Linked DNA regions of Cupriavidus taiwanensis LMG 19424. The protein of the gene in region 1 binds, or shares a complex with, the protein of each later gene. Links are inferred from orthologs where the notes say so. Each region holds a gene or a part of one and is shown on either strand. Other genes may lie near its edges.

Region 1 (14,697 bases):
GTCAACGACATCCCCGGCGTATGGGTCAGCTTCGAGATCGAGGGCGACGACTACTGGGTGGCGATCAGCCCGGAACGCTTCGAGCGCGTGCCCGGCATCCAGTGGCTGTGGTGGAGTATCGCCGCGCTACTGCTGTCGATCATCGGCGCGGCGTTTATCACGGCGCGCGTCAACTACCCGCTCAAGCGGCTGGCCAACGCCGCGCGCGCCATCGGCGCGGGCGGCGACCCGCCGCCGCTGCCCGAGCACGGCGCCAGCGAAGTGGCGCTGGCCAACCACAGCTTCAACCAGATGGTGCGCGACCTGCGCCAGCTCGACGACGACCGCGTGGTGATGCTGGCCGGCATCTCGCACGACCTGCGCACGCCGCTGACGCGGCTGCGGCTGGAAACCGAGATGTCGCCGATGGACACCCCCACGCGCGACGCCATGATCGCCGACATCGAGCAGATGGACGCGATCATCGGCCAGTTCCTCAATTACGCCCGCCCGCCGCTGGAGACGGTCGAGCCGGTGGACCTGTCGGCGCTGGTGCACGATGCCGTCGGCGTCTATGCCGCGCACGACGACGTGCGCGTGCATGTGCGCGCGAAGGAGCCGGTGATGGCGGTGGCCAACCGCATGGAAGTGCAGCGCATCCTCGACAACCTGGTCGAGAACGCGCGCCGCTACGCCAAGGACGAGCAGACCGGCATGGCCGTGGTCGAGATCTCCACGCGCGTCGACGACAAGGAAGCCGTGCTGACCGTGGCCGACCACGGCAAGGGCGTGCCCGATGGCCAGCTGTCGCTGCTGACGCGGCCCTTCTACCGGCTCGACGCCGCGCGCAGCGAAGCCAAGGGCGCCGGCCTGGGCATGTCGATCGTCAACCGCATCATGCAGCGCAACGGCGGCCGGCTGCTGCTTGCCAACCGCGCCGCGCCGGCCACGGGGCTGGTGGTGAGCGCGTGTTTCCGGCGCGCCTGAACGGCGCACGGCATCGCATGCGCGATGCCCTGACAGGTTTTCGACAGCCGCTGATAGCCTTCTGAAAGGCATTTGACAGGTCAATGACAGGGGGGCGGCGCACACTGGCGCCCGTCATCAGGCCCGCGGCATCTCCGTTCCCCATGTGGCGCCGCCCGCGCGCCTGGCTGATACCTCCCGACAATCAAGCCGCCGGATCGCACCGGCGGTGCCTGAGAGACAGCCATGTCAGAGACCACCGCAGCGTCCGCCGGCTCGCAGCACGGGTTCCGCACCGTGTTCCGTGTCGTCAGCGGCAACTTCCTGGAAATGTATGACTTCATGGTGTACGGCTTCTATGCCGCGGCCATTGCCAGGACGTTCTTCCCCAGCGGCAACGAATTCGCCTCGCTGATGCTTTCGCTCGCCACGTTCGGGGCAGGCTTCCTGATGCGGCCGCTGGGTGCGATCGTGCTGGGCGCATACATCGACCATCACGGCCGCCGCAAGGGCCTGATCCTGACCCTGGTGCTGATGGCCATGGGCACGCTGCTGATCGCCTGCGTGCCGGGCTATGCCACCATCGGCGTGGCCGCGCCGCTGCTGGTGCTGGCCGGCCGCCTGCTGCAGGGCTTTTCCGCCGGGGTGGAGCTCGGCGGGGTCTCGGTCTACCTGTCCGAGATCGCCAAACCCGGGCGCAAGGGCTTCTATGTCGCGTGGCAGTCGGGCAGCCAGCAGGTCGCGGTGATCTTCGCCGGCCTGCTCGGCGTGATCCTGCACGCCACGCTGGCACCGGCGCAGATGGATGAATGGGGCTGGCGCATTCCGTTCCTGGTCGGCTGCCTGATCGTGCCGTTCCTGTTCCTGATCCGCCGTTCGCTCGAAGAGACCGAGGCCTTCAAGGCGCGCAAGCACCGCCCGGCGATCGGCGAGATCTACCGCTCGATGCTGGAAAACTGGCGCATCATCCTGGCCGGCTGCATGATGGTCGTGATGACCACGGTGTCGTTCTACATGATCACCGCGTACACGCCGACCTTCGGCAAGACCGTGCTGAAGCTGGACGACACCGACAACCTGATCGTCACCATGTGCGTGGGCCTGTCCAATTTCATCTGGCTGCCGCTGATGGGCGCGCTGTCGGACCGCGTCGGGCGCAGGCCGCTGCTGCTGTGCTTCACGGCGGCGACACTGCTGACGGCCTACCCGGCGGTGTCGTGGCTGGTTGCCGAGCCGTCGTTCGCGCGGCTGCTGATGGTGGAGCTGTGGCTGTCGTTCCTGTATGGCAGCTATAACGGCGCGATGGTGGTGGCACTGACCGAGATCATGCCGCCCGCGGTGCGCACCACCGGCTTCTCGCTGGCCTACAGCCTGGCCACCGCGCTGTTCGGCGGCTTCACGCCGGCTATCTCGACCTACCTGATCCACGCCACCGGCAACAAGGCGGCGCCGGGACTGTGGCTGATGTTCGCCGCGCTGTGCGGGCTGGTCGCGACGCTGGTGATCTTCCGCGCGCGCCGCACCGGGGTGGCCATGCAGGCGGCTTGATTTCTGCGCGATCGTCACCAAGTTCGCACTTGCGGCGTCATCGCGCATGGCATACTGGCCCATCGCCTCGGCGGCGCGCTGGCGTGCGACACACTACATGCCCTGCCTATCGGGCTCTTTGAGAATATCAATTAGCCCCGGCCCGGATGATGACGCATAATCACGTTTTGTCGCGGTACGCCGCCGCAAGCAGCCGTATCACCGGTCCCACGCCGGGCACGCGGCAGCGGCACCGCTCTCATTGCAACCGTATCAGGAGAAGTCTATGAAGACCGTTGGTGACAAGCTCGAAGCCTTCCACGTCGTCGGTGTCAAGCCGGGTTTCAACAATCACGAAGAGAACGGCCAGTCGGCTTTCGAAGACATCACTGAAAAGTCGTTCGAAGGCAAGTGGAAGATCATCTACTTCTACCCGAAGGACTTCACCTTCGTGTGCCCGACCGAAATCGTCGCCTTCGCCAAGCTGAACGGCGACTTCGCCGACCGCGATGCGATCGTGCTGGGCGGCTCGACCGACAACGAGTTCGTCAAGCTGGCATGGCGCCGCGAACACAAGGACCTGAACAAGCTGAACCAGTGGCAATTCGCCGACGTGACCGGTTCGCTGATCGACCAGCTGGGCGTGCGTGACCACGCCGCCGGCGTGGCCCTGCGCGCGACCTTCATCGTCGACCCGGACAACGTGATTCAGCACGTTTCGGTGAACAACCTGAACGTGGGCCGCAACCCGGACGAAGTCCTGCGTATCCTGGACGGCCTGCAGACGGACGAGCTGTGCCCGTGCAACCGTGCCGTTGGTGGCGCCACGCTGTAATTTTTCTGCCAGTCGCCAGACGCCGTGGCGATCCGCGGGGGGCCCTGCCCTCCGCATCGAAACCCGCATGCGCGGGTTTTTTGAGCCCTGATCGATAGGAGAAATAAATGGAATTCCTCAGCACGATTAAGAACCTCATTCCCGATTACGCCAAGGACATCCGCCTGAACGTCGACGGCACCATTGCCCGCTCCTCGCTGGAAGGCAACGATGCGGTGGGCGTGGCGCTGGCGGCGGCATTCGCGGCGCAGAGCAAGGTGCTGGTGGATGCCATCCGCAATGCCGGCGTGCTGTCGCCCGACGAAACCAACGGCGCGCTGACCGCGGCCGCGCTGATGGGCATGAACAACACCTGGTACCCGTATGTCGAGATGGCCGACGACCCGGACCTGGCCAGCCAGCCCGCCGGGCTGCGCATGAACGCCTACGCCACGCATGGCGGCGTGGACAAGCGCCGCTTCGAGATGTACGCGCTGGCCGCATCGATCGTCGGCAAGTGCCATTTCTGCGTAAAGTCCCACTACCAGTTGCTGAAGAACGAACAGGGCATGACCGCGCAGCAGCTGCGCGACGTCGGCCGCATCGCCGCGGTGATCGTGGCGGCCGCCAACGTGATTGCAGCCCAGTAAATGGCACAGTCAGGGTCCCGGTAAGCGGCCCAGCAAGGCATCTGCGCGCCCCCGCGCCCTTCCCCTGGCAGCCCGGCAACGGGCGCCGTAGCACAACAGCCGGCAGCTTCCCATCGGAAATTGCCGGCTGTTCCCATCCTGCAACCGTGATGGCCCCGTCCTGCGCGGGCGCGGCGATCCGCCTACAATCCAGGCAGGATACGCACTTTCAGCCTGCCATGACCCTGCCTTCGCCGACTTCCCCCCGCTTCCATTACCGCCTGGCAGCGGTGCATGACTGGGGCGATATCGCCGCCGTCACGCAACAGGCCTACGGGCAATACGAGCTGGCCATCATGGAAGATTGCCGCGCCTCGTTCCAGCGCGGCATGCAGGCCGTGCTGGCGACCAGCCACCCCGACATGGAATGGTGGGTGGCGGAGACCGATCACGGCATCATGGGCGCCGTGCTGTTCTGCCACCCGGGCGCGACGTTGCCGGCACTGGACGGCAGCACCATCACCCTGACCCAGCCCGAAGCACGGCTGCTGTCGGTCAGCCCGCAGGCGCGCGGCCTGGGGCTGGGCCGCACGCTGATGCAGATCTGCATCCAGCGCGCGCGCGATATCGGCGCGTCGACGCTGGTGGTGCGCACCATGCCGGAAATGGCGTCCGCCAACCGGCTGTGCCAGCAAATGGGATTCACCAAGCGCACCGAGGCGGGCGCGCGCAGCGGCGCGATGGCGCGGCTGATCGACTACACCTACGCCATCCCGCCCGAAGACACCACGGCGGACACGCCCCGCGCCTGAGCTCAGTCCTGCGCGTCCGCCACCGAGGCGCGCCAGAGCAGCACCGCGGCCTGCGCCACGATGCCTTCCTGGCGGCCTTCGAAGCCCAGCTTCTCGTTGGTTTTGGCCTTGACGTTGCAGCGCCCGCGCGCAATCGCCAGGTCTTCGGCCAGGTTGGCCACCATGGCGCCAATATGCGGCGCCAGCTTGGGCGCCTGCGCAATGACCGTGGCGTCGACGTTGCCGATCTCGTAGCCGGCCTCGCGCACGCGACGCGCCGCCTCGCGCAGCAGCGCGCGGCTGTCGGCACCGGCGAACTGTGCGTCCGTGTCGGGAAAATGGCGCCCGATATCGCCCAGCGCCGCGGCACCGAACAGCGCATCGGTCACCGCGTGCAGCAGCGCGTCGGCATCGGAATGGCCCAGCAGGCCACGGTCGTGCGGGATCTCGACCCCGCCCAGGATCAGTTTGCGGCCGGGCACCAGCGCGTGGACGTCATAGCCCTGTCCCACCCGGATATCGAAAGGCATCATGCGGTCATGCTCCTTTGGCGTGGCTGCCCAGCAGCACTTCGGCCAGCGCGAAGTCCTCCGGGTAGGTCACCTTGAAATTGCGCAGCGAGCCGTTCACCAGCCGCGGATGCAGGCCCAGGCGCTCGATCGCGCTGGCCTCGTCGGTCACCACCGCGCCGGCCGCCATGGCGTCCTGCAGCGCCTGGCGCAGCACGCCCAGGCGGAACATCTGCGGCGTCTGCGCCTGCCACAATCCTTCGCGCGGCACGGTGGCGCCGATGCGGGCGTCATCCTGGGCCCGCTTCAGCGTATCCGGCACCGGCACGGCCAGGATGCCGCCAATGGCGGCGTCCGGATCATCGTCGCCGTCGCTTTCCACCGCGCGTACCAGCGCGTGGATCATCGCCGGGGTCAGGCCCGGGCGCGCGGCATCGTGCACCAGCACCCAGTCGGCGTCGGTCGCGCCCAGCTGCGCCAGGTGGTGCAGGCCGGCCAGCACCGACGCATGGCGGCTGTCGCCGCCGACAAAGGCGGTATCGAAGCGCAGCCCGGCAAACGCGGCCGCGCCGAAGCGCGATTCCAGCGGCATGTCGTCGGGTGCCAGCACCAGCGCGGTGGCGCTGATGGCGTCGCACGCCGAGAACGCCGCCAGCGCGTACCAGATCATCGGCCGGCCGGCCACGGTCTGGTATTGCTTGGGCACGGCGCCGCCGGCGCGGCTGCCGGTACCGGCACAGGGAATCAGGGCAAAGCGGCGAGCGGACACAGGATCGGCGTGGAGTGAAAGAAGCGCTGGCAGCCCGCCGGCCCGGACCAATGCTTTGACAAAGGGGCGGCAGCGGGACAACCGGTGCGCATTCTATAATACGGCCCTTGCCCGTCGCCATGCCGCGTCGCCGTTACCGGCAGGGCGCCACCGGCACCTGGAGTCCCCTGTTCCGACCCCCGCCCGCAATGCCGGCGGGGTGTCGTCGTTTTTGAACGCCCCCTGCCGACATGCCTGACGCCACGCCCGCCTTTCCCTTTGTCAACCTGCCGCTGGTCAAGCCGGGGCTGCGCCACAGCGTGGCGGGCCTGCGCGGCTCGGCCGATGCGCTGGCGGTGGCCGCTTATGCGCGCCAGCACCACGAGCGCGCGCCGATGCTGGCAGTGGTGTGCTCGCATGCCGTCGATGCGCAGCGCCTGGCCGAGGAAATCCCGTGGTTCGCGCCGGAGTTGCGCGTGCGCCTGCTGCCCGACTGGGAAACCCTGCCCTACGACAGCTTTTCGCCGCACCAGGACCTGGTCTCCGAACGGCTGGCGACGCTGCACGACATCCAGACCGGCCAGTGCGACGTGATGCTGGTGCCCGCCACCACCGCGCTGTACCGGCTGGCGCCGCCGGCCTTCCTGGCCGCTTACACCTTCTTCTTCAAGCAGGGCGAGCGGCTCGACGAGGCCGCGCTCAAGGCGCAGTTCACGCTGGCCGGCTACGAGCATGTCAGCGCGGTGATGCGGCCCGGCGAATACAGCGTGCGCGGCGGCCTGATCGACCTGTATCCGATGGGCTCGGCGCTGCCGTACCGCATCGACCTGTTCGGCGACGAGATCGAGACCATCCGCGCCTTCGATCCCGACACGCAGCGCAGCCTGTATCCGGTCAAGGAAGTGCGGCTGCTGCCCGGGCGCGAATTCCCGCTCGACGAAGCCGCGCGCACCGCCTTCCGCGGCCGCTGGCGCGAGGTGTTCGAGGGCGACCCGACCAAGTCGCCGATCTACAAGGACATCGGCAACGGCGTGCCGTCGGCCGGCATCGAGTATTACCTGCCGCTGTTCTTCGAGCACAGCGCCACCGTGTTCGATTTCCTGCCCGCCGACACGCAGCTGGTGTTCGCCGGCAATGTCGACGAGGCCATCCGCCGCTTCTGGGCCGACACCACCCAGCGCTACAACTTCATGCGGCACGACCGCGAGCGCCCGCTGCTGCCGCCGGCGGACCTGTTCCTGTCCGAGGAGCAGTTCTTCGTCGCGGCCAAGCCGATGGCGCGGCTGGTGCTGCAGGGGGAAGCCGGCGCGGATCAACCGGCGTTCTCGGCCATCCTGCCGGATGTCGCGGTCAACCGTCGCGCCGAAGACCCGCTGGTCAATCTAGAGTCGCTGCTGCTCGACAAGCAGACCCGCGTGCTGATGTGCGCCGACTCCGCCGGGCGGCGCGAGACGCTGCTGCAGCTTTTTGCCGAAAGCGGCCTGCGTCCGCATCCGGTCGAAGACTTTGCCGCGTTCCTGACCGGCGACGCGCATTTCTCCATCGCAGTGGCGCCGCTGCAGAGCGGCTTCGCGCTGCCGCAGGCACGGCTGGCCTTCGTCACCGAAGCCGAGTTGTACGCCGGCACCGCGCGCCGCACCGGCCGCCGCAAGCAGGAACAGGCTTCCGCCGTCGATTCGATGGTGCGCGACCTGGCCGAGCTGAAGATCGGCGACCCCGTGGTGCACAGCGAGCACGGCATCGGCCGCTACCAGGGCCTGGTGACGCTGGACATGGGCCAGGGCGACGAGGAATTCCTGCACCTGGACTACGACAAGGGCAGCAAGCTGTACGTGCCGGTGCACCAGTTGCACGTGATCTCGCGCTATTCGGGCGCCGATCCCGATACCGCCCCGCTGCACCACCTGGGCTCGGGCCAGTGGGACAAGGCCAAGCGCCGCGCCGCGCAGCAGATCCGCGATACCGCCGCCGAACTGCTCAACCTGTACGCGCGCCGCGCCGCGCGCGAGGGTTTCGCCTTCCCGCTGTCGCCCAAGGACTACGAGACCTTCGCCGAGAGCTTCGGCTTCGAGGAAACCCCCGACCAGGCCGCCGCGATCGCCGCGGTGATCGCCGACATGACCTCGGGCAAGCCGATGGACCGGCTGGTCTGCGGCGATGTCGGCTTCGGCAAGACCGAGGTCGCGCTGCGCGCGGCCTTCGTCGCGGTGCTGGGCGGCAAGCAGGTGGCGATGCTGGCGCCGACCACGCTGCTGGCCGAGCAGCATTTCCAGACGCTGTCCGACCGCTTTGCGGAATGGCCGGTGCGCATCGTCGAGCTGTCGCGCTTCAAGACCAAGAAGGAGATCGACGCGGCGATCAAGCAGATCAACGAGGGCAGCGTCGACATCGTCATCGGCACCCACAAGATCCTGTCCGACCAGGTGAAATTCCAGCGCCTGGGCCTGGTCATCATCGACGAGGAACACCGCTTCGGCGTGCGCCAGAAGGAAGCGCTGAAGTCGCTGCGCGCCGAGGTCGACGTGCTGACGCTGACCGCCACGCCGATCCCGCGCACGCTGGGCATGGCGCTGGAAGGCCTGCGCGATTTCTCGGTCATCGCCACCGCGCCGCAGAAGCGGCTGGCGATCAAGACCTTCGTGCGGCGCGAGGAAGACGGCGTGATCCGCGAGGCCATCCTGCGCGAGCTCAAGCGCGGCGGGCAGGTCTACTTCCTGCACAACGAAGTCGAGACCATCGAGAACAAGCGCGCCAGGCTGGCCGAGCTGGTGCCCGAGGCGCGCATCGCGGTCGCGCACGGCCAGATGCACGAGCGCGAGCTGGAGCGCGTGATGCGCGACTTCGTCTCGCGCCGCGACAACATCCTGCTGTGCACCACCATCATCGAGACCGGCATCGACGTGCCGACCGCCAACACCATCCTGATCCACCGCGCCGACAAGTTCGGGCTGGCGCAGCTGCACCAGCTGCGCGGCCGCGTCGGGCGTTCGCACCACCAGGCCTATGCCTACCTGCTGGTGCATGATGTCGACGGCCTGACCAAGCAGGCGCAGCGCCGGCTCGAGGCGATCCAGCAAATGGAGGAACTGGGCTCGGGCTTCTACCTGGCCATGCACGACCTGGAAATCCGCGGCGCCGGCGAGGTGCTGGGCGACAAGCAGTCGGGCGAGATCCACGAGATCGGCTTCCAGCTCTACACCGACATGCTCAACCACGCGGTCAAGGCGTTGAAGGCCGGCAAGGAGCCCGACCTGATGGCGCCGCTGGCCGCCACCACCGAGATCAACCTGGGCACGCCCGCGCTGCTGCCTAACGATTACTGCGCCGACGTGCACGAGCGCCTGTCGCTGTACAAGCGGCTGGCCAACTGCGAAACCCCGGAGCGCGTCGACGATATCCAGGAAGAGCTGGTCGACCGCTTCGGCCGTCTGCCGGCGCAGGCGCAGGCGCTGGTCGAGACCCACCGGCTGCGCATCGCCGCGGCGCCGCTGGGCGTGCGCAAGATCGACGCCGGCGAAGCCACCATCAGCGTGCAGTTCGTGCCCAACCCGCCGATCGACGCAATGCGCATCATCGACCTGGTGCAGAAGAACCGCCATATCAAGCTGGCGGGACAAGACAAGCTGCGCATCGAGGCCAAGATGCCCGACGTGGCGGTGCGCGCGCAGACCATCAAGCATACGCTGCGGCAACTGGCGTAAGGCCATGCTGATCGCGCATGGACGCGGCGCGCGGCCGGGTGTAGCATCGATTCCTTAACAAGTTAGCGATATCGCCCCATGCCCACCCAAGCCGCCCCCGCCGGATCCGCCGGCCAGCCCGTTACCGAACCCGCCGCGCGCGGCAGCGCGCTGGAATGGACCCAGCGGCTGGTCGCCTATGACACCACCAGCCGCCATTCCAACCTGGGCCTGATCGAGTCGGTGCGGGACCATTTCCTGGCCAAGGGGTTGAAGCCGCATCTGAGCTATAACCCGCAACGGGACAAGGCCAACCTGTTCGTCACCGTGCCCGCGGCCAATGGCGACACCAACGGTGGCATCGTGCTGTCGGGCCATACCGACGTGGTGCCGGTGGACGGGCAGGCATGGACCACCGACCCGTTCAAGCCGGTGGTGCGCGACGGCAAGCTGTACGGCCGCGGCACCTGCGACATGAAGGGCTTTATCGGCACCAGTCTGTCGCTGCTGCCGGCCATTCTCGACGCCCGGCTGCGCGAGCCGGTGCACTACGCGCTGTCGTTCGACGAAGAGATCGGCTGCATGGGCGCGCCCTACCTGCTGGCCGAACTGCGCGAGCGCGGCGTGACGCCCGGCGGCTGCATCGTCGGCGAGCCGACCAGCATGCGCGTGATCGTCGCGCACAAGGGCATCAACGCCTACCGCTGCTGCGTGCGCGGCCAGGCCGCGCATTCGTCGCTGACGCCGCGCGGCGTCAATGCCATCGAATACGCGGCGCGGCTGATCTGCTTCATCCGCGACATCGCCGACGAGTTCAAGGCCAACGGCCCCTACGACCGGGCCTTCGACGTGCCCTACACCACCGCGCAGACCGGCACCATCCAGGGTGGCATTGCGCTCAACACGATCCCGGCGCTGTGCGAGTTCGTGTTCGAGTTCCGCAACCTGCCCGGCGTCGATCCGGAAGCGATCTACGCGCGCATCCACGGCTATGCCAACGACGTGCTGCTGCCGAAAATGCGCGCCGAGCACGCCGACGCCGACCTGACGCTGAGCAAGATCGCCGCCGCGCCGTCGCTCGACGTGGCCGAGCAGGAAGCGATCACGCAGCTGGTACGCGCGCTGACCGCGGACCGCGACACCAACAAGGTGGCCTACGGCACCGAGGCGGGACTGTTCCAGCGCGCGGGCATTCCTGCGGTGGTGTGCGGGCCCGGCGATATCCAGCAGGCGCACAAGCCGGACGAGTTCGTTGCGCTGGAGCAGCTGGCCGCGTGCGAGGCGTTCCTGCACAAGGTGGTGGACAGCCTGCGCGTGAGCTGACGGCCGGCGTATCGAAACCTTGCTCCCCTCGCCCGCTTGCGGGAGAGGGGATGGGGGAGGGGCCGGCGTTTCCACAAAGTTGCGCGCATCGCATCGAGATGCGCCTGCCCTCTCCCCCGCCCCTCTCCCAAAGGGAGAGGGCAGACCCCACTCCGCTTTCGTTGGCGCATGGCTTTTCGCAGCGCGCCAACTACACCGCCAGCATCAAACCAACAACAACGAAGGAGATCCTGCATGGCCGCACGTCGCACCGCTTCCCGTTCCACCCCCCCCCGCTTCACCCTCGCCGGCCTGGCCCTGGCCGCCGGCCTGCTGTGCCACGCCGCACAGGCGCAGGTGCCGGCCGCACCGACCGCGCCCCTCGGCGCCGATGCGCTGCACGCCCAGATCGAGACCCGCGCCAAGGCCGTCGAAAAGCAGCTGATCGCCTGGCGCCGCGATATCCACCAGCATCCGGAGCTGGGCAACTACGAGACCCGTACGGCAAAGCTGGTGGCTGACCACCTGCGCAAGCTCGGCATGGAGGTGAAGACCGGCGTGGCCAAGACCGGCGTGGTCGGTCTGCTCAAGGGCGGCAAGCCTGGCCCGGTGGTGGCGCTGCGCGCCGACATGGACGCGCTGCCGGTGAAGGAGCGCGTCGACGTGCCGTTTGCATCGAAGGCCAAGGGCCAGTACCTGGGCAAGGAAGTCGACGTGATGCACGCCTGCGGCCATGACACGCATGTGGCGATTCTCATGGCCACGGCCGAAGTGCTGGCCGGCATGAAAGACCAGCTGCCCGGCACGGTCAAGTTCATCTTCCAGCCGGCAGAGGAAAGCCCTGCCGACTTCGAGCCCAATGGCTCGAACATGTGGGGCGCCAAGCAGATGGTGGCCGAGGGCGTGCTCGACAACCCCAGGGTCGACGCCATCTTCGGGCTGCACGTCACCAGCGGCATCGAGTCGGGCAAGCTCGGCTGGCGCAGTGGCGCCTCGATGGCGGCGGCCGACCAGTTCTGGATCGACGTCAAGGGCCGCCAGACGCATGGCGCGCGGCCGTGGGGCGGGATCGACCCGATCGTGGTGGCATCGCAGATCGTGATGGGCCTGCAGACCATCCAGAGCCGCCAGGTCAATGCCATGCTGGAGCCGTCTGTGATCACCGTGGGCACCTTCCACGGCGGCAACCGCATGAATATCGTGCCGGAGAAGGTCGAGATGATGGGCACCATCCGTACCTATGACGAAGGCATGAAAAAGGACATCCATGCCCGCATGAAGCGCACCACCGAGGCCATTGCCTCCAGCGCCGGGGCCGAGGCGAATTTCCGCGTGGTCGAGCTGTACAACGCCACCATCAACCAGCCGGCGCTGACCGAGAAGATGGCGCCCACGCTGCAGCGCGTCGCCGGCGACGGCAACTGGATGATCACGCCCAAGGCCACCGCGTCGGAGGACTTTTCGTTCTACCAAGAGAAGGTGCCGGGCTTGTTCTTCAATCTCGGCGTGACGCCCAAGGGGCAGGACGTGACCAAGGCACCGTCGAATCACTCGCCGGAGTTCTATGTGGATGAGCCGGCGCTGATCAACGGCGTGCGCGCGCTGTCCAGCCTGACCGTGGACTACATGGTGATGGCGCAGCGCTGATTCGCCCGGGGGCGCCGCGGGGGGCTACAATAGCGCCTTTGCCGCGTAGCAGCCCCCCCGCCTTGCCGACGACCGCGCAAGCGCCCGATTTTCGCCCGTCATGCCCCTGATCCTGCAGAGCCTCGCCCCGCTGTCCCCCGCCGACCTCGACACCGCCCGCACCCTGGCCCGCGCTTCCGCGCTGGTGCCGCGCAGCGACACCGTGGCCGTGGCCGAGGACTGCGCGCCGCTGACGCCGGCGCTGCGCGACGCGCTCGACGACTTCTGCGGCCCGCGCGCGATCGACTGGGCGGTGGTGCCGGCCGGGCGCAAGCTGTCCGACTTCCGCCTGGTGGCGATGGACATGGACTCGACCCTGATCACGATCGAGTGCATCGACGAGATCGCCGACTTCTGCGGGCTCAAGGCCGAGGTCTCCGCCATCACCGAAGCCGCCATGCGCGGCGAGATCACCGACTTCAACGAAAGCCTGCGCCGCCGCGTGGCGCTGCTCAAGGGGCTGGACGCCGCCGTGCTGGACCGGGTCTACGCCGAGCGCCTGCGGCTGTCGCCGGGCGCCGAACGCATGCTGCAGACGGTGCAGGCGCTGGGCCTGAAGACGCTGCTGGTCTCCGGCGGCTTCGTGCACTTCACCGACCAGCTCAAGCCCCGCCTGAAGCTGGATTTCACCCGCGCCAACACGCTGGAGATTGTCGACGGCAAGCTGACCGGCAACGTCGTCGGCGAGATCGTCAACGCCGAGGTCAAGGCCCGCACGGTACAGGAAGTCTGCGCCCAGATCGGCGCCACGCCGGACCAGGCCATCGTCATGGGCGATGGCTCGAACGACCTGAAGATGATGGCCGTGGCCGGACTGTCGGTGGCATTCCGCGCCAAGCCGGTGGTGCGCGCGCAGGCCAGCGTCGCGTTCAATCATGTCGGGCTCGACGGCCTGCTGGCGCTCTTCCCGCATTGAGCCCCGCCGCGGGCCCAATGCCGTTCAGTTAAGGTATCAGACACTACCGTCATTCCCGCGCAGGCGGGAATCCAGCGTCTTTTAATGTCGCTGGGTTCCCGCCTGCGCGGGAACGACTGTAGGCCGAGCCGGTGCTTGCGCACACAAATGCGAATCATTATTATTAATGTTTCGTTGATCTGACATTGCCCCATGCAAGTTCTGGCCGTCCTTCTTGGCCTGGCTGCGGCCGCGTGCCTGTACCTGGCCGCGCCCAACCAGGCGTTGCTGCCGCCCGGCACCCTGAGCCGCCCGCGGCTGGCGGGCTGGCTCGGGCTGGCCCTGACAGGTGCCAGCACCTGGCTGTGGAGCCTCACCGACGGCTGGCCCGTGGCCGTCGCCGCCAGCCTGGTCACGGTACCTTGCGCCCTGTCGGTGTGGCCGTTCATCGGCACCTACGCGGCACGCAAGCGCCACGGCGCGCGGGAGCGGCAAGCATGAGCGCGGACACCTCCGGCATGGGCACCAAGTGGCTGGCCGGCACGCTGCTCGGCCTGCCGCTGGCGATGGTGCTGTGCACGCTGGCGATCCTGGCCCTGCCGGGCGGCTGGCAGACCGGCATCGTCGCGGCCGTGACGGCCTGCCTGCCGGGGTGGGTAGCGATCATCAGCGCCAGCCTGCTGTTCCGTTCCAGCCGCAGTGCGTGGCTGTGGCTGGGCCTCGCCAACCTGCTCGGCTTCGGCGCACTGTGGGCGCTGCGCCTGTCCGGCCTGGCGCCGGCCGCGCTGGCCACCCTGCCCGCCCCCTGAGACTGCCATCATGAAAACCGCAACCCTGCGCCTGTACCAGACGCTGCACACCTGGGTCGGCCTGATGGCCGGCTGGGCCCTGTTTATCGCCTTCTTTGCCGGCGCCATCACCGTGTTCCACCACGAGCTGCACGTCTGGCAGTCGTCATCGCGGCTCAAGGGCAGCGCGCCGGTCGAGGCAAAGGCCGACCCGGCCGCGGTCGACCGCTTCATGCAGAAGCTGGTCGCGACCCATCCCGAAGCCGCGGCCAGTGCCTACGTGATCATGCCGTCGGAGGGCGAGCCGAATATCTCGGCCTACTGGCAAGACAAGGCCGGCGAGTGGCAGATGACCACCGATGCGCGCCTGGCCGGCAACGCGG
Region 2 (14,089 bases), 1.1 Mb from region 1 along the record:
GGGCGGCGAGGAATTCGTCGTGCTGTTGCCCGACACCCCGCACGAGGCGGCGCTGCAGCTGGCCGAGCGGCTGCGCCAGACGCTGGAGCAGACCAGCATGGACGTGCTGCCCGGCATGGGCAACGTGACCGCCAGTTTTGGCGTGGCCACGCTGCGGCCCGGCGAAGATCTGGAAGCATTGCTGATGCGCGCGGACAACGTGCTGTACGCGGCCAAGAACAACGGCCGGAACTGCGTCGAGTGGGAGCGCGAGGCCGGTGTGCCGGCACTGGTCTGAAGCCTGTGAGCGGCGGCCTACCGGTACTGCGATGCCTGGGCGGACGCTGGCGTGCCGGTCTCGAACTCGGGGCCGGCATAGTCTTCTTCCACGGCCACGCTGCCGTCGAGCAGCCGCTGGCTCCAGTGGTCGAGCGCCACGCGCGCGGCCTGGCTGACATCGCGGCCCAGCGCCAGCCGCACCGCGGCCGGCGTCTCGAGTCCGAACTCGCGCGCCGCCCCCCATGCGATCCGGTCACGCGCAAAATCCGCGATCGCGTGCTCGACGCACAAGCCGCTATCGGCCACGGCCGAAGCCAGGAACACCTCCGGATGCCGGCGCGTCCAGTCCAGCACGTTGCCGATCTGGCGGATGCCGCTGGCACGGCAGGCGGCGATGGCGCCGTCGCGGCCGCCGTCGATCATCGCAAAGACGATATCGGCACCCGCCCGGGCCTGCGCGGTGACCGCGCGGCTGGCGAGTTCGGGATCATGCTGGTTGCCGCAGAAGGTGGTCAGCGCCGTCGCACCTGGCATGGTGCTGCGCACGCCATGGAGGAACGCCGCGCGGCCCTTCAGGCCGGGACGCACCTTCTCGCCGGACAGGTGCGCCACCACCCCGGTGCGTGAATCCGTCGCGGCCAGCACGCCGGCAAGGAACGCGGACTGTTCCTGCAGCACGGCGTAGCTCGCGGTGTTGGCGCACAGCACGCTGCCTTGCGTGACCACGAAGCGGCGCAGCGGATGGCGCGCCGCGGCCACGGCAACCGGATAGTCGCCCTGGCCGCCGTGGGCCACGACCAGGTCCGGTTCGCTTTCGCACAATGCCAGCAGGGCCGCGGCGCGCGCCTGCGGGTCCGGGTCGGCAATCCATGCCACGGCCACGTCATGGCCGGCGTCCCGCGCCCGCACGGCGCCGGCATGTCCGGCTTCGTTGAAGCTGCCGCGTCCCTCCGGCCCGAACAGCACCACCTGGATGCGCGCGCTCATGACAGCGTCGCCCCGGTGGCCGCAACTACCGGCCCCCATGCCTGCACCTGCTGCCGCACATAGGCGGCGAAGGCCTCGGGCCGGCGCTCGGCCAGCACGAAGCCCTGGGCCTCCAGGTGGCCGCGCACGGCGGGTTGTTGCAGGATGCCCTGCAGTGACTGATGCAAGCGTTGCACGATGTCCTCGGGAAGATTGGCCGGCGCCGAGACGCCGACAAAGTTTTCGGCCACCAGGCCGGGATAGCCCGCTTGCCCCACGGTGGGCAGCCGCGGCGCCTGCGGCACCCGCCGGGCCGAGGTCACTGCGAGCAGGCGCAGGTCGCCGGATTGCAGGAACGGCAGGTTCTGCGGCAACGCATCCACCGCGAACGGGATCTGCCCGCCGAGCAGGTCGGTGCGCATGGGCCCCGCGCCCTTGTAGGGCACATGGGTCAGCTTCAGCCCCGCCTGTTGCGCGAACAGTTCACCGACGATATGCGCCACCGACGCCGCGCCGCCGCTGCCGAACGGCACCGGATCGCGCTGCGCGCGGATCCACGCTGCCAGTTCCGCCAGGCTGCGCGCGGGAACCGAGGGGTGCACCGCGAACACCATCGGCACCGCGCCGATGTAATGCACGTGGGTAAAGCTGTGCACGGGATCGTAGCTGGGCCGCCTGAGCAGGAACGGCGAGATGCTCAGCGCCGCCGAGTTCGACATCAGCAGCGTGTAGCCATCGTTCGGCGCGGCGGCGACGGCCGCGGCACCGATGGTGGACCCCGCTCCCGGGCGGTTGTCCGTCACGAACGGCTGTCCCAGCCGCTCCTGCAGCAGCGGCGCCAGCAGGCGCGCGACGATGTCGCTGGACCCGCCGGGCGGGAACGTCACCACCAGCCGCACCGGATGCCGCGGCCATGCCGCGCCGCGCTCCGCCTGCGCCGGCATCGCGGCCAGCGCAGGGAGCGCGGGCAGTGCCAGCAGGCGTGCCATGCATTGTCTTCTGGAAACCACGATGCGCCCTCCGTCTTACAAGCGATGGCGCAGGCCGACACCGCCGCCGAACTTGTTGCCGCGCACGCCCATGAAGGCGGGCAAGGCATAGGCCCCGCTGATGCGGTTGAAGTCGGCTTCGGCGTAGACGCTGGTGCGCCGGGACAGCGCGTACTCGGCCACGCCGGTCAGCATCAGCCGATGGCCGCTGGCCGCGGTCTGCCGGTCATAGCCCGCGGCGAGCGACAGCGCCAGCGCGGGCGTCGCCTGCAGGGTGGCGCCGCCGGTCAGCACATGGTTGCGGGTCGGGGCGAGGCGGTAGCGATGATCCAGGTACCCCAGCGCCAGCTTGACGCGGCCAAGCTGGCTGCTGCCGCCGATGCCCCAGATCGTGCGCGCCTCCGCGGTCGGCAGCGCATCGGTACGCTGCAGCAGCGCCCCGACGTCGATCCGCGCCGTGGTCCAGGCCAGCGCCAGGCCCCGGCTGCTGCCGGCCCTCGCGTCACCAGGCGCTTCGCCGAAGGTGTAGTGCGCGGCCGCCGACAACGCGCCCAGCCTGCCCGCGTACTTGACCATGTTGTCCTGCCGCGGACCGGTGTAGCCGTTCAGGATGGCCACCGCATCCAGGTTGGGATGGCCATAGGGCTGGAAGCGGAATGTGGCATCGTAGGCTGTGGTGAACTGGCGGCCGAAGGTCAGCTTGCCCCACGCCTGGTGCTCGACGCCCAGGTACGACTGCCGGCCGAACAAGCGGCCCGCGCCCTGCGTGCCGACTTGTCCGTAGTTGGAGATCGCCGTCCCCTGCAGCGAGTTGCCGCTGGCAAGATCGAAGCCGCTTTCCAGGGTGAACAGCGCCGCCCATCCCCCGCCCAGCGCCTCGGTGCCGCGCATGCCCCAGCGCGAGCCGCTGAAGTAGCCCTCGCTCAGTTCGGCCAGGCGCTCGTCCCCGCGGTTATTGTCCGAGTACCGCACCATGGTGTCGATCAGTCCATAGACCGAAACCGACGCCGCCGGCTGTGCGCGCACCGGACCGGTGACCCCGCAAGCCATGCCTGCCACCATGCCGGCCATTGCCACGGGCATGGCGTAGCCGCGTCCTGCATTCCACACCCTCACGGGCACCTCCATTTTGCATACAAAATAAGAACGCAAAATATAGGGCTTGCCCGATGCAGCGCATACGAATGTGTGCGCATGAGGTCATGCGGTTTGTGTGGGTTCAGCGCAGCGAGACGGACCTGAATGAAGCTGGCCGCATGGCACGCTTGCATGCGTCGGCTCCAAAAAGCAGAACCCCCGCAGCGCGGGGGTTCGATGGCAATGCTGGCGAGCTAATGTCGCGATACTCAGAACGGAATATCGTCGTCCATATCCTCGAAGCCATTCGAGGCCGGCTGCTGCGGACGGCGTGCCGCGCCGCCCTGCTGGCCGCCGCCGCCCTGGGCACCACGGCCGCCGCCATAGCCGCCGCCCGACGACTCGCGGCTGTAACCGCCGCCGCCGCCGCCGCCGTAGCCGCCTTCATCGCCACCGCCGCCGCCGCCGCCCTGGCGCGAACCCAGCATCTGCATCTGATCGGCAACGATCTCGGTGGAGTACTTGTCCTGGCCGGACTGGTCCTGCCACTTGCGGGTGCGGATGCGGCCCTCGATATAGACCGACGAACCCTTGCGCAGGTACTGGGCAGCAATCTCTGCCAGCTTGCCGAACATCGCCACGCGGTGCCATTCGGTGGCTTCCTTCATCTCGCCGGACTGCTTGTCCTTGTAGCGGTCGGTGGTCGCCAGGCGCAGGTTGGTGACGGCGTCGCCGCTGGGCATGTAGCGCGTTTCCGGGTCTGCGCCGAGGTTGCCGACGAGAATGACTTTGTTGACCGATGCCATGTGAATGTTCTCCAAAAGCCACGCGCGGTGTTGAAAAGCGTGGCAATACGATGACGATGAAAGTAAAGCGGGTGTAGTTTGACGCGATCGTGCCGCGACGTAAACGAACATCGCGCCCCCGCCAGAATGCCGGGTGGCGCGATGATGCTAGGCCTCTTTCCGGCCCGAATGCTTTACGAAATGATGCGAAACCGGCGCCGGCTCAGGCCGCGGTGGCCGGTACGGCTTCCTGTCCGCGCGCCGGCGGCGCCTTCATGCTCCAGGCGATTATAAGCCACAGCAACAGCACCGCCGCGCAGCCCACGAACACGGCGCTGCGGCCCTCGTGCTCGAGCAGCCAGCCGCCGGCGGCACCGCCCAGGAACAGGCCCAGGGCCTGCGTGGTGTTGTAGACGCCGAGCGCCGCGCCGCGCGCGGCCGCGGCGTAGCGTGACACCAGCGACGGCTGCATTGCTTCGAGCACATTGAAGGCAACGAAGAACAGCAGCAAGACGCCGACGATCGCCCACAGCCCGTGCACCGCGGCGAACAGCAGCTGCACCGCGGTCATCAGCGCGACCGCGCCCAGCAGCACCGGGCGCACGCGCCCGTAGCGCTCGGCCGCCATCATCGGCCCGAGCATCAGCACGAAGGACACCAGCACCACCGGCAGGTAGACCTTCCAGTGCTGGTCCAGCGGCATGCCGGCATCGGCCAGCATCGCCGGCACCACCATGAACATCGCCACCTGCGACGCGTGCAGCGCCAGCACGCCGACGTTCAGCCGCGCCAGGTCGCCATTGAGCAGTACCTTGCGGAACGGCAGCCGCACCGGGTGTGGCGGCGGCGGGGTCGGTACCAGGAACACGGTCACGCCGATGGCGACCAGCCCCAGCACCGACATCAGCCCGAAAATGCCGGACATGCCGATGCTGTGCAGCAGCGGCGAGGCAATCACCAGCGACAGCGCAAAGGTCAGCCCGATGCTGCCGCCCACCATCGCCATGGCCTTGGTGCGATGGCGCTCGCGGGTCAGGTCGGCGATGCAGGCGGTGATGGCGGCCGAGATCGCGCCCATGCCCTGCAACGCGCGCCCGGCGATGATGCCGGACAGCGTGTCGGAAAACGCGGCGACCAGGCCGCCCGCGATAAACAGCAGCAGGCCGCCGACCATCACCGGCTTGCGCCCGACGCGGTCGGACAGCCAGCCCAGCGGGATATGAAGGAAGGCCTGCATCAGGCCGTAGATGCCCATGGCCAGGCCCACGCGCTGGGCGTCCTGCCCATCGGCCAGGGTCCGCGCGTATTCGGCGAAGACCGGCAGGATCAGGAACAGGCCCAGCATGCGCAGCGCAAAGATGCTGGCCAGCGAGACCGCGGCACGCAGTTCGGCGCGCGTCATGCGTTCGCGCGCGGGGGCCTGGGATGCGTCGGCGGCACCCGTTTCCGGGGAAGAAGAAGGGATCGACGGCATTGCGATCGTGGGATCGTGTGGATTCGGGGTCGCGCTGATTGCCGCCGGGGCGGCAAGGGTCCTGGGTCCGCTGGTGGCCGGACAACCCCGGAAACCGAAGTTGGGTATATTAACAGGTTTGCTCCTTCGCGCTTCCCGGGTCACCTGGCCATGCCGGTAACCCCCAGGAGGTGCGCCCGGGCGCGCATTCCGGCCGGGGCGGCCTGCCTGGCGACGACTTTTCGGCATATGGAAGAAATCAAGATCCGTGGGGCGCGTACCCACAACCTCAAGAACATCAATCTCGACCTGCCGCGCAATCGGCTGATCGTGATTACAGGGCTGTCCGGCTCGGGCAAGTCCTCGCTGGCCTTCGACACGCTCTATGCCGAGGGCCAGCGCCGCTACGTCGAGTCGCTCTCCGCCTACGCCCGGCAGTTCCTGCAGCTGATGGAAAAGCCGGACGTCGACCTGATCGAGGGGCTGTCGCCGGCGATCTCGATCGAGCAGAAGGCCACCAGCCACAACCCGCGCTCCACCGTCGGCACCGTCACCGAGATCCACGACTACCTGCGCCTGCTGTACGCGCGCGCCGGCACCCCCTACTGCCCCGACCACAACCTGCCGCTGCAGGCGCAGAGCGTGTCGCAGATGGTGGACGCGGCGCTGGCGCTGCCGGAAGACACCAGGCTGATGATCCTGGCGCCGGTGGTGGTCGACCGCAAGGGCGAGCACTCGGACCTGTTCGACAGCATGCAGGCGCAAGGCTTCGTGCGTTTCCGCATCCGCTCGGGCGGCGGCACCGCGCACGAGGCCGAGGCCAAGGTCTACGAGGTCGACCAGCTGCCCAAGCTGAAGAAGACCGAGAAGCACAGCATCGACGTGGTGGTCGACCGCGTGAAGGTGCGCGCCGACATCAAGCAGCGCCTGGCCGAATCGTTCGAAACCGCGCTGCGCCTGGCCGATGGCCGCGCGCTGGCGCTGGAGATGGACAGCGGCAAGGAGCACACCTTCAGCTCGCGCTTTGCCTGCCCGATCTGCTCGTATTCGCTGCAGGAGCTGGAGCCGCGGCTGTTCTCGTTCAACAACCCGATGGGCGCTTGCCCAAGCTGCGACGGACTGGGCCAGATCACGTTCTTCGATCCCAAGCGGGTGGTGGCGTTTCCCAACCTGTCTCTGGCGTCGGGCGCAATCAAGGGCTGGGACCGCCGCAACCAGTTCTACTTCCAGATGCTGCAAAGCCTGGCGGCGTACTACGACTTCGACACCGACACCGCGTTCGAGGACCTGCCCGAAACGGTGCAGCAGGTGGTGCTGCACGGCTCGGGCGAGCAGGAAATCCCGTTCACCTATATCAACGAGCGCGGCCGCGCCACGGTGCGCGAGCATGTGTTCGAAGGGATCATTCCCAACCTGGAACGCCGCTACCGCGAGACCGATTCCGTTGCCGTGCGCGAGGAACTGGCCAAGTACCAGAACAACCAGCCCTGCCCGGCCTGCCACGGCACGCGGCTGCGCACCGAGGCCCGCCACGTCAAGCTGGGCGAGGGCGAGCAGGCGCGTGCGATCTTCGAGATCAACGGCTGGCCGCTGCGCGATGCGCTGACTTACTTCCTGACGCTGGACATGCACGGCGCCAAGCGCGAGATCGCCGACAAGATCGTCAAGGAGATTACCGCGCGGCTGAACTTCCTCAACAACGTGGGGCTGGACTACCTGTCGCTGGAGCGCAGCGCCGATACGCTGTCGGGCGGCGAGGCCCAGCGCATCCGGCTGGCGTCGCAGATCGGCTCGGGCCTGACCGGCGTGATGTACGTGCTGGACGAGCCCTCGATCGGCCTGCACCAGCGCGACAACGACCGGCTGATCGGCACGCTCAAGCACCTGCGCGACATCGGCAACTCGGTGCTGGTGGTCGAGCATGACGAGGACATGATCCGCGCGTGCGACTACGTGGTCGATATCGGCCCGGGCGCGGGCGTGCACGGCGGCATGATCGTGGCCGAGGGCACGCCGCGGCAGATCGAGGCGTCGCCGGCTTCACTGACCGGGCAATACCTGTCCGGCCAGCGCCGCATCGAAGTGCCGAAGCAGCGCACCGCGCCCGACGACGAGCGGCTGCTGCGCATCGTCAATGCCAGCGGCAACAACCTGCGCAACGTCACCGCCGAAGTGCCGGTGGGCCTGCTGACCTGCATCACCGGCGTGTCCGGCTCGGGCAAGTCGACGCTGATCAACGACACGCTTTACCACGCGGTGGCGCGCCACCTGTACGGCTCGACTCCGGAGCCCGCACAGCACGACCGCATCGAGGGGCTGGAGCATTTCGACAAGGTCATCAACGTCGACCAGAGCCCGATCGGCCGCACCCCGCGCTCGAATCCGGCCACCTACACCGGCCTGTTCACGCCGATCCGCGAACTGTTCGCCGGCGTGCCGTCGGCCAAGGAACGCGGCTACGACCCGGGCCGCTTCTCGTTCAACGTCAAGGGCGGGCGCTGCGAGTCATGCCAGGGCGACGGCGTGCTCAAGGTCGAGATGCACTTCCTGCCCGACGTGTACGTGCCCTGCGACGTCTGCCACGGCAAGCGCTACAACCGCGAGACGCTGGAGGTGCTGTACAAGGGCAAGAACATCTCCGAGGTGCTCGACCTGACCGTCGAGCAGGCGCACGAGTTCTTCAGCGCGGTGCCCGTGGTACGGCGCAAGCTGCAGACGCTGCTCGACGTGGGCCTGGGCTATATCCGGCTGGGACAGTCGGCGACCACGCTGTCGGGCGGCGAGGCGCAGCGCGTCAAGCTGTCGCTGGAGCTGTCCAAGCGCGACACCGGGCGCACGCTCTATATCCTGGACGAGCCCACCACGGGCCTGCACTTCCACGACATCGAGCTGCTGCTCAAGGTCATCCACAAGCTGCGCGACCAGGGCAATACCGTCGTCATCATCGAGCACAACCTGGACGTCATCAAGACCGCCGACTGGCTGATCGACATGGGGCCCGAAGGCGGCGCCGGCGGCGGCCAGGTCATCGCGCGCGGCACGCCGGAGGCGGTGGCGAAGAGCAAGGCGAGCTTTACGGGCAAGTATCTGGCGCCGCTGCTCAAGCGCGCGTAACGCGCGCACTGCCCGCCGGGCCGCGGCTCAGTCCAGCCCGGCCGCCGGCAACACCCGCGTGCGCCGCGCCGCACCACCGTGCGGCAACTCGATGACCACGCCGCCACCGCTGTCGGCACCGTGCCCGGTCAGCGCGGTGATCACCACCTGGTGCGTGACCATCAGGTAGGGACCGCCACGCGGGTCTAGACCGTCGATCAGCCGCGACAGCTGCGCGACCTGCGCGTCGCGGCGCTGCGCATCCCCGCCGAAGAATGAATTGAGCAGCGGCTGCACCTGCACCGGTCCCAGCCCGATCAGCCGCGCCGTGTCCTGGCAGCGGCACCAGGCGCTGCTCCACACCTGCGTCGGCCGGAAGCCGGCCGCCTTCCAGCTCGCGCCCAGCCGCGCCGCCTGCTCGCGCCCGCGTGCGTCGAGGTTCCGCTGGGTGGCGCAATCCGCCAGCCGGAACCCCGGCGGATCGCCCACGCCCGGCGCGCTGGCATGGCGCAATACCACCACGACATTGGGGTGCCGCAGTTCGGTCAGCGCGACCTCGTGCTGTGATGCCGGAGCGACCTGTGCGGCGGCAAGCGTCGGGGCGATGGCAAGCACGGCAAGCCATCTGAAAAAGGCGGGCATGTGCGGCTCCGGTGGTGGGCCAACTCGTCCGGTATAGCAGGTGCCGGCTTGCTTTCGCTACCTCGCGCCCTACCATGAAGCGGACGGCGACACACATCGCCACGGGAGCTACGCCATGGAACTGACGGTCGTACCGGTCACCAAGCCGGAAGCCACCAACTTCATCTTTGGCCAGTCGCATTTCATCAAGACCGTTGAAGACCTGCATGAGGCGCTGGTCGGCACGGTGCCCGGCATCCGCTTCGGGCTGGCGTTCTGCGAAGCGTCGGGCAAGCGCCTGGTGCGCTGGTCGGGCACCGACGAGCCACTGATCGACATGGCCTGCGAGAATGCACGCGCCATCGGCGCGGGGCACAGCTTCCTGATCTTCCTGGGCGACGGCTTCTTCCCGGTGAACGTGCTGGGCGCGGTGCGCGCGGTGCCGGAGGTGTGCCGGATCTACTGCGCGACCGCCAACCCGACGCAGGTGATTGTCGCGCAGACCGATGCCGGGCGCGGCGTGGTGGGTGTGATCGACGGCGCCTCGCCGCTGGGGATCGAGACCGAGGCGGATGTGGCCGAGCGCAAGGCGCTGCTGCGCAAGTTCGGCTACAAGCTGTAGCCGTGCCGCTCAGTGCTGCGCCGCCTGCACGCTGGTGACCGGCGCCACATCGTCTTCCTTCATCCGGCTGCGGTTCAGTACGCCGGCCTGCTCCAGCACCGGATAGGCCGTCGCGCAGAACAGCGAATTCAGCCGCTTCAGCTCGCTGATCACGTCCAGGTGCAGCGAGCTGGTCTCGACGCTTTCCGCGGTCTGCACTGCCACGCGCTGCAGATGGGTGCGCGCGTACTTGCGCTCCAGCTCGCGGAAGTTGGCCTTCTCCGCCATCAGCGCCTGTGCGCTCTTGAGGTCGCCGTTGAGAAAGACCGACAAACCCAGCCGCAGGTTGGCGACCAGGCGCGCGTGCATCTCGGCGATCTCCTGCATGCCGGCCTCGGAGAACATCAGGTTGTGGGCGATCTTCTTGTCCTTGGTATCGAGCAGGATGCGCTCGATGATATCGCCGGCATGCTCCAGGTTGATGGTCAGCGAGATGATCTCGGTCCAGCGCTGGCCGTCGCGCTCGTCCAGCGCTTCCAGGCTGATGCGGGTCAGGTAGAGCTTGATCGCGGTGTAGAGGTCGTCGACCTCGTTGTCGATGCGGCAGGTCGCCGTGGCCAGCTTGGCATCGTTGGTGCGCATCACGCGCAGCATGTTGTCGAGCATCTGCTCGACGCGGTCGCCGATGCGCAGCACCTCGCGCGCGGCATTGGACAGCGCCAGCGTGGGCGTCGATAGCGCGGCCGGGTCCAGATGGCGCGGCGTGACCTGGCTGTCGCCGGTATTGCGCCCGGGCAGCACCTTTTCGCACAGGCGCGCCAGCGGCGCCGTGGCGCCGAGCAGCAGCACCGCCAGCGCGACGTTGAACAGCAGGTGGAAATTGACGATCAGCCGTTGCGGCTCATGGTCGACCAGCGCAAGCAGTTCCTCGGCCTGGCCCAGCAGCGGCAGCGCGATCAGGCAGCCCAGCAGGCGCGACAGCAGGTTGCCCAGCGTCACGCGCTTGCCCGGCTGGTTGTTGCCCGAGGTTGTCAGCAGCGCCGAGACGCCCGAGCCCAGGTTGGCCCCCAGCACCAGCGCCAGCGCCACGTGGATCGACACCACGCCGGCGGAGGCCAGCGCGCCGCAGAACAGCACCACCGCCAGGCTCGAATAGCACAGGATGGTCAGGAACGCGCCGACCAGCATGTCCAGCCCCGCATCGCCGGTCAGCGAGGCAAACAGCACCTTGACGCCGGCGGCCTGCACCACCGGGCGGGTCGCGATCGAGATCAGTTCCAGCGCCAGCGTGATCAGGCCCAGGCCGATCAGTACGCGGCCGACGTGGCCGGGCTTGCTGCCCTTCCAGGTCAGGTGGCAGATCACGCCGACGAAGATCAGCAGCGGCGACAGCCACGACAGGTCCAGCGAGAACACCTGCACCATCAGCGCGGTGCCCACGTTGGCGCCCAGCATGATCGCCAGTGCCGGCGCCACGGCGATCAGGCCCTGGCCGACGAAGGAACTGACGATGACCGCGGTGGCGTTGCTGCTCTGGACCAGACCGGTGACGCCCAGGCCGGCAAGGAAGGCGGTGAAGCGGTTGGAGACGCTTGTCGACAGCACATGGCGCAAGTTGGCGCCGTAGACGCGCAGGATGCCGACCTTGACGATGTTGGTGCCCCAGACGAGCAGGGCAACGCCCGATAACAGGTGAAGGAGTACGCCCATGGTGCGCCTTTGCGTGACCGGTGCCGAATACTGAATGGAGGCTCCGCCCGGTCATCATGTCGTTGTCAAGGGCTCATTATGCGCCCGGCCCCCGGTACCGGCAACGGCATGGGCTCGCGCTGCGGGCGGCGGACAACACCGCCATGCGGCCGCACAGGTCGCCGGCTTGCCATCGGCCCGGATCAGGGCAGCGCCACCTTGATCCCGAGCCCGACAAAGATGGCCCCGGCGGCACGGTCCAGCCAGCGCCCGGTGGCCGGCCGGCGGCGCAGCCAGGCGCCCAGCCAGCCCGCGCACAGGCCGAACAGCGAGAACACCACCGCGGTCTGCAGCATGAAGACCACGCCCAGCAGCAGGAACTGCAAGCCCGGATGGGCCGCATCGGCCCGCACGAACTGAGGCAGGAACACCAGGAAGAACAGCGTCACCTTGGGGTTCAGCATGTTGCCCAGCACGCTCTGGCGGAATACGCGCGCGAGCGGCACGGCCTCGACCGCGCCGCCCTGCGCCAGCCCGCCCTTCGCACGCAGCGCCTGGATGCCGATCCAGATCAGATAGGCCGCGCCGGCGTACTTGATCAGTTGGAAGGCCAGCGGCGAAGAACGCAGCACCGCGGCCAGCCCGACCGCGGCAATCACGGTATGGAACAGGCATCCGACCGAAAAGCCCAGCGCCGCCACCAGCCCGGCGCGCCGCCCCTGCGCCATGCCGCGCGCCAGCACCTGCAGGTTGTCGGGCCCCGGGGCCACGGTCACGGCGACCGAGGTCAGCAAGAACAGCAGCAGGTCAGGCATGCACCCTCCTTTGGTGGATCTCCGTGGTGGCCCGCATCGCTCAGTGCCCCTCGAACTTGCACACGGTAAACAGCGGCAGCCCTGCGCCATGCAGCAGCTTCGATCCGCCCAGCTCGGGCAGGTCGACGATGGCGGCGCCCTCCACCACCGTCGCGCCCAGGCGCTCGAGCAGCTTGCGCCCGGCCATCATGGTGCCGCCGGTGGCGATCAGGTCGTCGACCAGCAGCACGCGGTCGCCGGTCTTGCAGGCGTCGGCGTGGATCTCGACGGTGGCGCTGCCGTATTCGAGCTCGTATTCCTCGGCCACGGTCTGGAACGGCAGCTTGCCCTTCTTGCGGATCGGCACGAAGCCCAGGTTCAGCTCGTACGCCACGATCGCGCCCAGAATAAAGCCGCGCGCGTCGATGCCGGCGACCAGGTCCAGCTGCGCGTCCATATAGCGGTGCACGAAGACGTCGATCAGCACGCGCAGGGTCTTGGGATCCTGCAGCAGCGGCGTGATGTCGCGAAACATCACCCCGGGCTGGGGCCAGTCCGGCACGGTCCGGATGCGCTCGCGCAGGTAGCCGGTGACGTCGCCGAGGTCGGGGGACTGGATGATGGAATCTGCCATGGCGGTTAGGGGAGATGGGCGCGCGGCGCGCCGGTCAGAAAGCGGTGGCAGCGGCATGCGGCGGGCGCGGTAGCCAGTTACCACCCGCGCCACCGGGACGCCCAGCACAATGGCCCTGCCGGCCGCACGGGCTGCCGCGCCGGCCTGCCGCGTCCGGCACCCGCCGGACACCCGTAACCATACAGGAGACCACGATGGCGAAAAAGATTCTGATGCTGGTGGGCGACTACGCCGAGGACTACGAAACCATGGTGCCATTCCAGGCGCTGCAGATGGTCGGCCACGCCGTCCACGCGGTGTGCCCCGACAAGCGGGCGGGCGACGCGTGCGCCACCGCGATCCACGATTTCGAGGGCGACCAGACCTACAGCGAGAAGCGCGGCCACAACTTCACCCTCAACGCCACCTTTGCCGAGATCGATCCGGCCAGCTACGACGCGCTGGTCATCCCCGGCGGGCGCGCCCCCGAATACCTGCGCCTGAACGCGCGTGTGCTGGAGATCGTGCGGCACTTCGCCCAGGCCGGCAAGCCGATTGCCGCGGTGTGCCACGGCGCCCAGCTGCTGGCCGCCGCCGGCGTGCTGGAAGGCAAGACCTGCTCGGCCTACCCGGCCTGCGCGCCGGAGGTGAAGCTGGCTGGCGGCACCTATGCCGAGATCCCGGTCGACCAGGCCCACACCGATGGCAACCTCGTCACCGCCCCGGCCTGGCCCGCGCACCCGGCCTGGCTGGCGCAGTTTCTTGCGGTGCTGGGCACGCGGGTCGTACATTAGTGCTTTCCGCACGCGGCGCCCCCACGCGCGATGCATGGCTTGCCGACCCGGCGGGCCATGCACGTCCCGCCGGCCGCGCCGCCCGCCAGGGAGCCCTTGATGTGTGAGATCTTTATCCGCGCCAATCCGGCGTCTTACCAGAGCCAGTCGCGCTCGCTGCGCCTGCATGGCGCAGCCACCAGCATCCGGCTGGAAAGCCTGTTCTGGGAAGTGCTCGAAGAACTGGCGCAGCGCGACGGCATGACCGTCAACCAGTTGATCACGCGGCTGCACGACGAACTGACCGAACACCGCGGCAGCGAAGCCGTGGCCGGCAATTTCTCGTCGTTCCTGCGGGTGTGCTGCCTGCGCTACCT

What was found.
Region 2: the proteins of mfd (region 1) and uvrA are in contact, whole or in part, in a crystal structure (PDB 4DFC), measured with the Escherichia coli proteins. The link is inferred for Cupriavidus taiwanensis LMG 19424 from one-to-one orthologs.

What each region holds. Positions count from the first base shown.
Region 1 is NC_010528.1:1,407,925-1,422,621, reverse strand. Bases 5,872-9,864 are described here. They hold mfd (transcription-repair coupling factor), read left to right. Parts: upstream 5,872-6,214; coding sequence 6,215-9,664; downstream 9,665-9,864. Other genes in these bases: argE (acetylornithine deacetylase), read left to right, coding at 9,743-9,864; ispD (2-C-methyl-D-erythritol 4-phosphate cytidylyltransferase), read right to left, coding at 5,872-5,984. Outside these bases: RALTA_RS06595 (ATP-binding protein), read left to right, coding at 1-966; tcuC (MFS transporter), read left to right, coding at 1,192-2,493; RALTA_RS06585 (peroxiredoxin), read left to right, coding at 2,759-3,307; RALTA_RS06580 (carboxymuconolactone decarboxylase family protein), read left to right, coding at 3,415-3,936; RALTA_RS06575 (GNAT family N-acetyltransferase), read left to right, coding at 4,155-4,727; ispF (2-C-methyl-D-erythritol 2,4-cyclodiphosphate synthase), read right to left, coding at 4,730-5,239; more of ispD, read right to left, coding at 5,244-5,871; more of argE, read left to right, coding at 9,865-10,966; RALTA_RS06550 (amidohydrolase), read left to right, coding at 11,201-12,592; phosphoserine phosphatase SerB, read left to right, coding at 12,693-13,547; RALTA_RS06540 (hypothetical protein), read left to right, coding at 13,740-14,027; RALTA_RS06535 (hypothetical protein), read left to right, coding at 14,024-14,335; RALTA_RS06530 (PepSY-associated TM helix domain-containing protein), read left to right, coding at 14,346-14,697. UniProt on the Escherichia coli protein: Couples transcription and DNA repair by recognizing RNA polymerase (RNAP) stalled at DNA lesions. Mediates ATP-dependent release of RNAP and its truncated transcript from the DNA, and recruitment of nucleotide excision repair machinery to the damaged site.
Region 2 is NC_010528.1:338,067-352,155, reverse strand. Bases 5,458-8,842 are described here. They hold uvrA (excinuclease ABC subunit UvrA), read left to right. Parts: upstream 5,458-5,777; coding sequence 5,778-8,642; downstream 8,643-8,842. Other genes in these bases: RALTA_RS01675 (histidine phosphatase family protein), read right to left, coding at 8,670-8,842; RALTA_RS01685 (MFS transporter), read right to left, coding at 5,458-5,549. In the rest of the region: RALTA_RS01710 (GGDEF domain-containing protein), read left to right, coding at 1-277; RALTA_RS01705 (BMP family ABC transporter substrate-binding protein), read right to left, coding at 295-1,245; RALTA_RS01700 (Bug family tripartite tricarboxylate transporter substrate binding protein), read right to left, coding at 1,242-2,213; RALTA_RS01695 (porin), read right to left, coding at 2,250-3,296; RALTA_RS01690 (single-stranded DNA-binding protein), read right to left, coding at 3,560-4,096; more of RALTA_RS01685, read right to left, coding at 4,299-5,457; more of RALTA_RS01675, read right to left, coding at 8,843-9,263; RALTA_RS01670 (adenosine-specific kinase), read left to right, coding at 9,379-9,864; RALTA_RS01665 (Na/Pi cotransporter family protein), read right to left, coding at 9,874-11,553; RALTA_RS01660 (LysE family translocator), read right to left, coding at 11,736-12,347; RALTA_RS01655 (adenine phosphoribosyltransferase), read right to left, coding at 12,388-12,960; RALTA_RS01650 (DJ-1/PfpI family protein), read left to right, coding at 13,155-13,733; RALTA_RS01645 (ribbon-helix-helix domain-containing protein), read left to right, coding at 13,833-14,089. UniProt on the Escherichia coli protein: The UvrABC repair system catalyzes the recognition and processing of DNA lesions. UvrA is an ATPase and a DNA-binding protein. A damage recognition complex composed of 2 UvrA and 2 UvrB subunits scans DNA for abnormalities.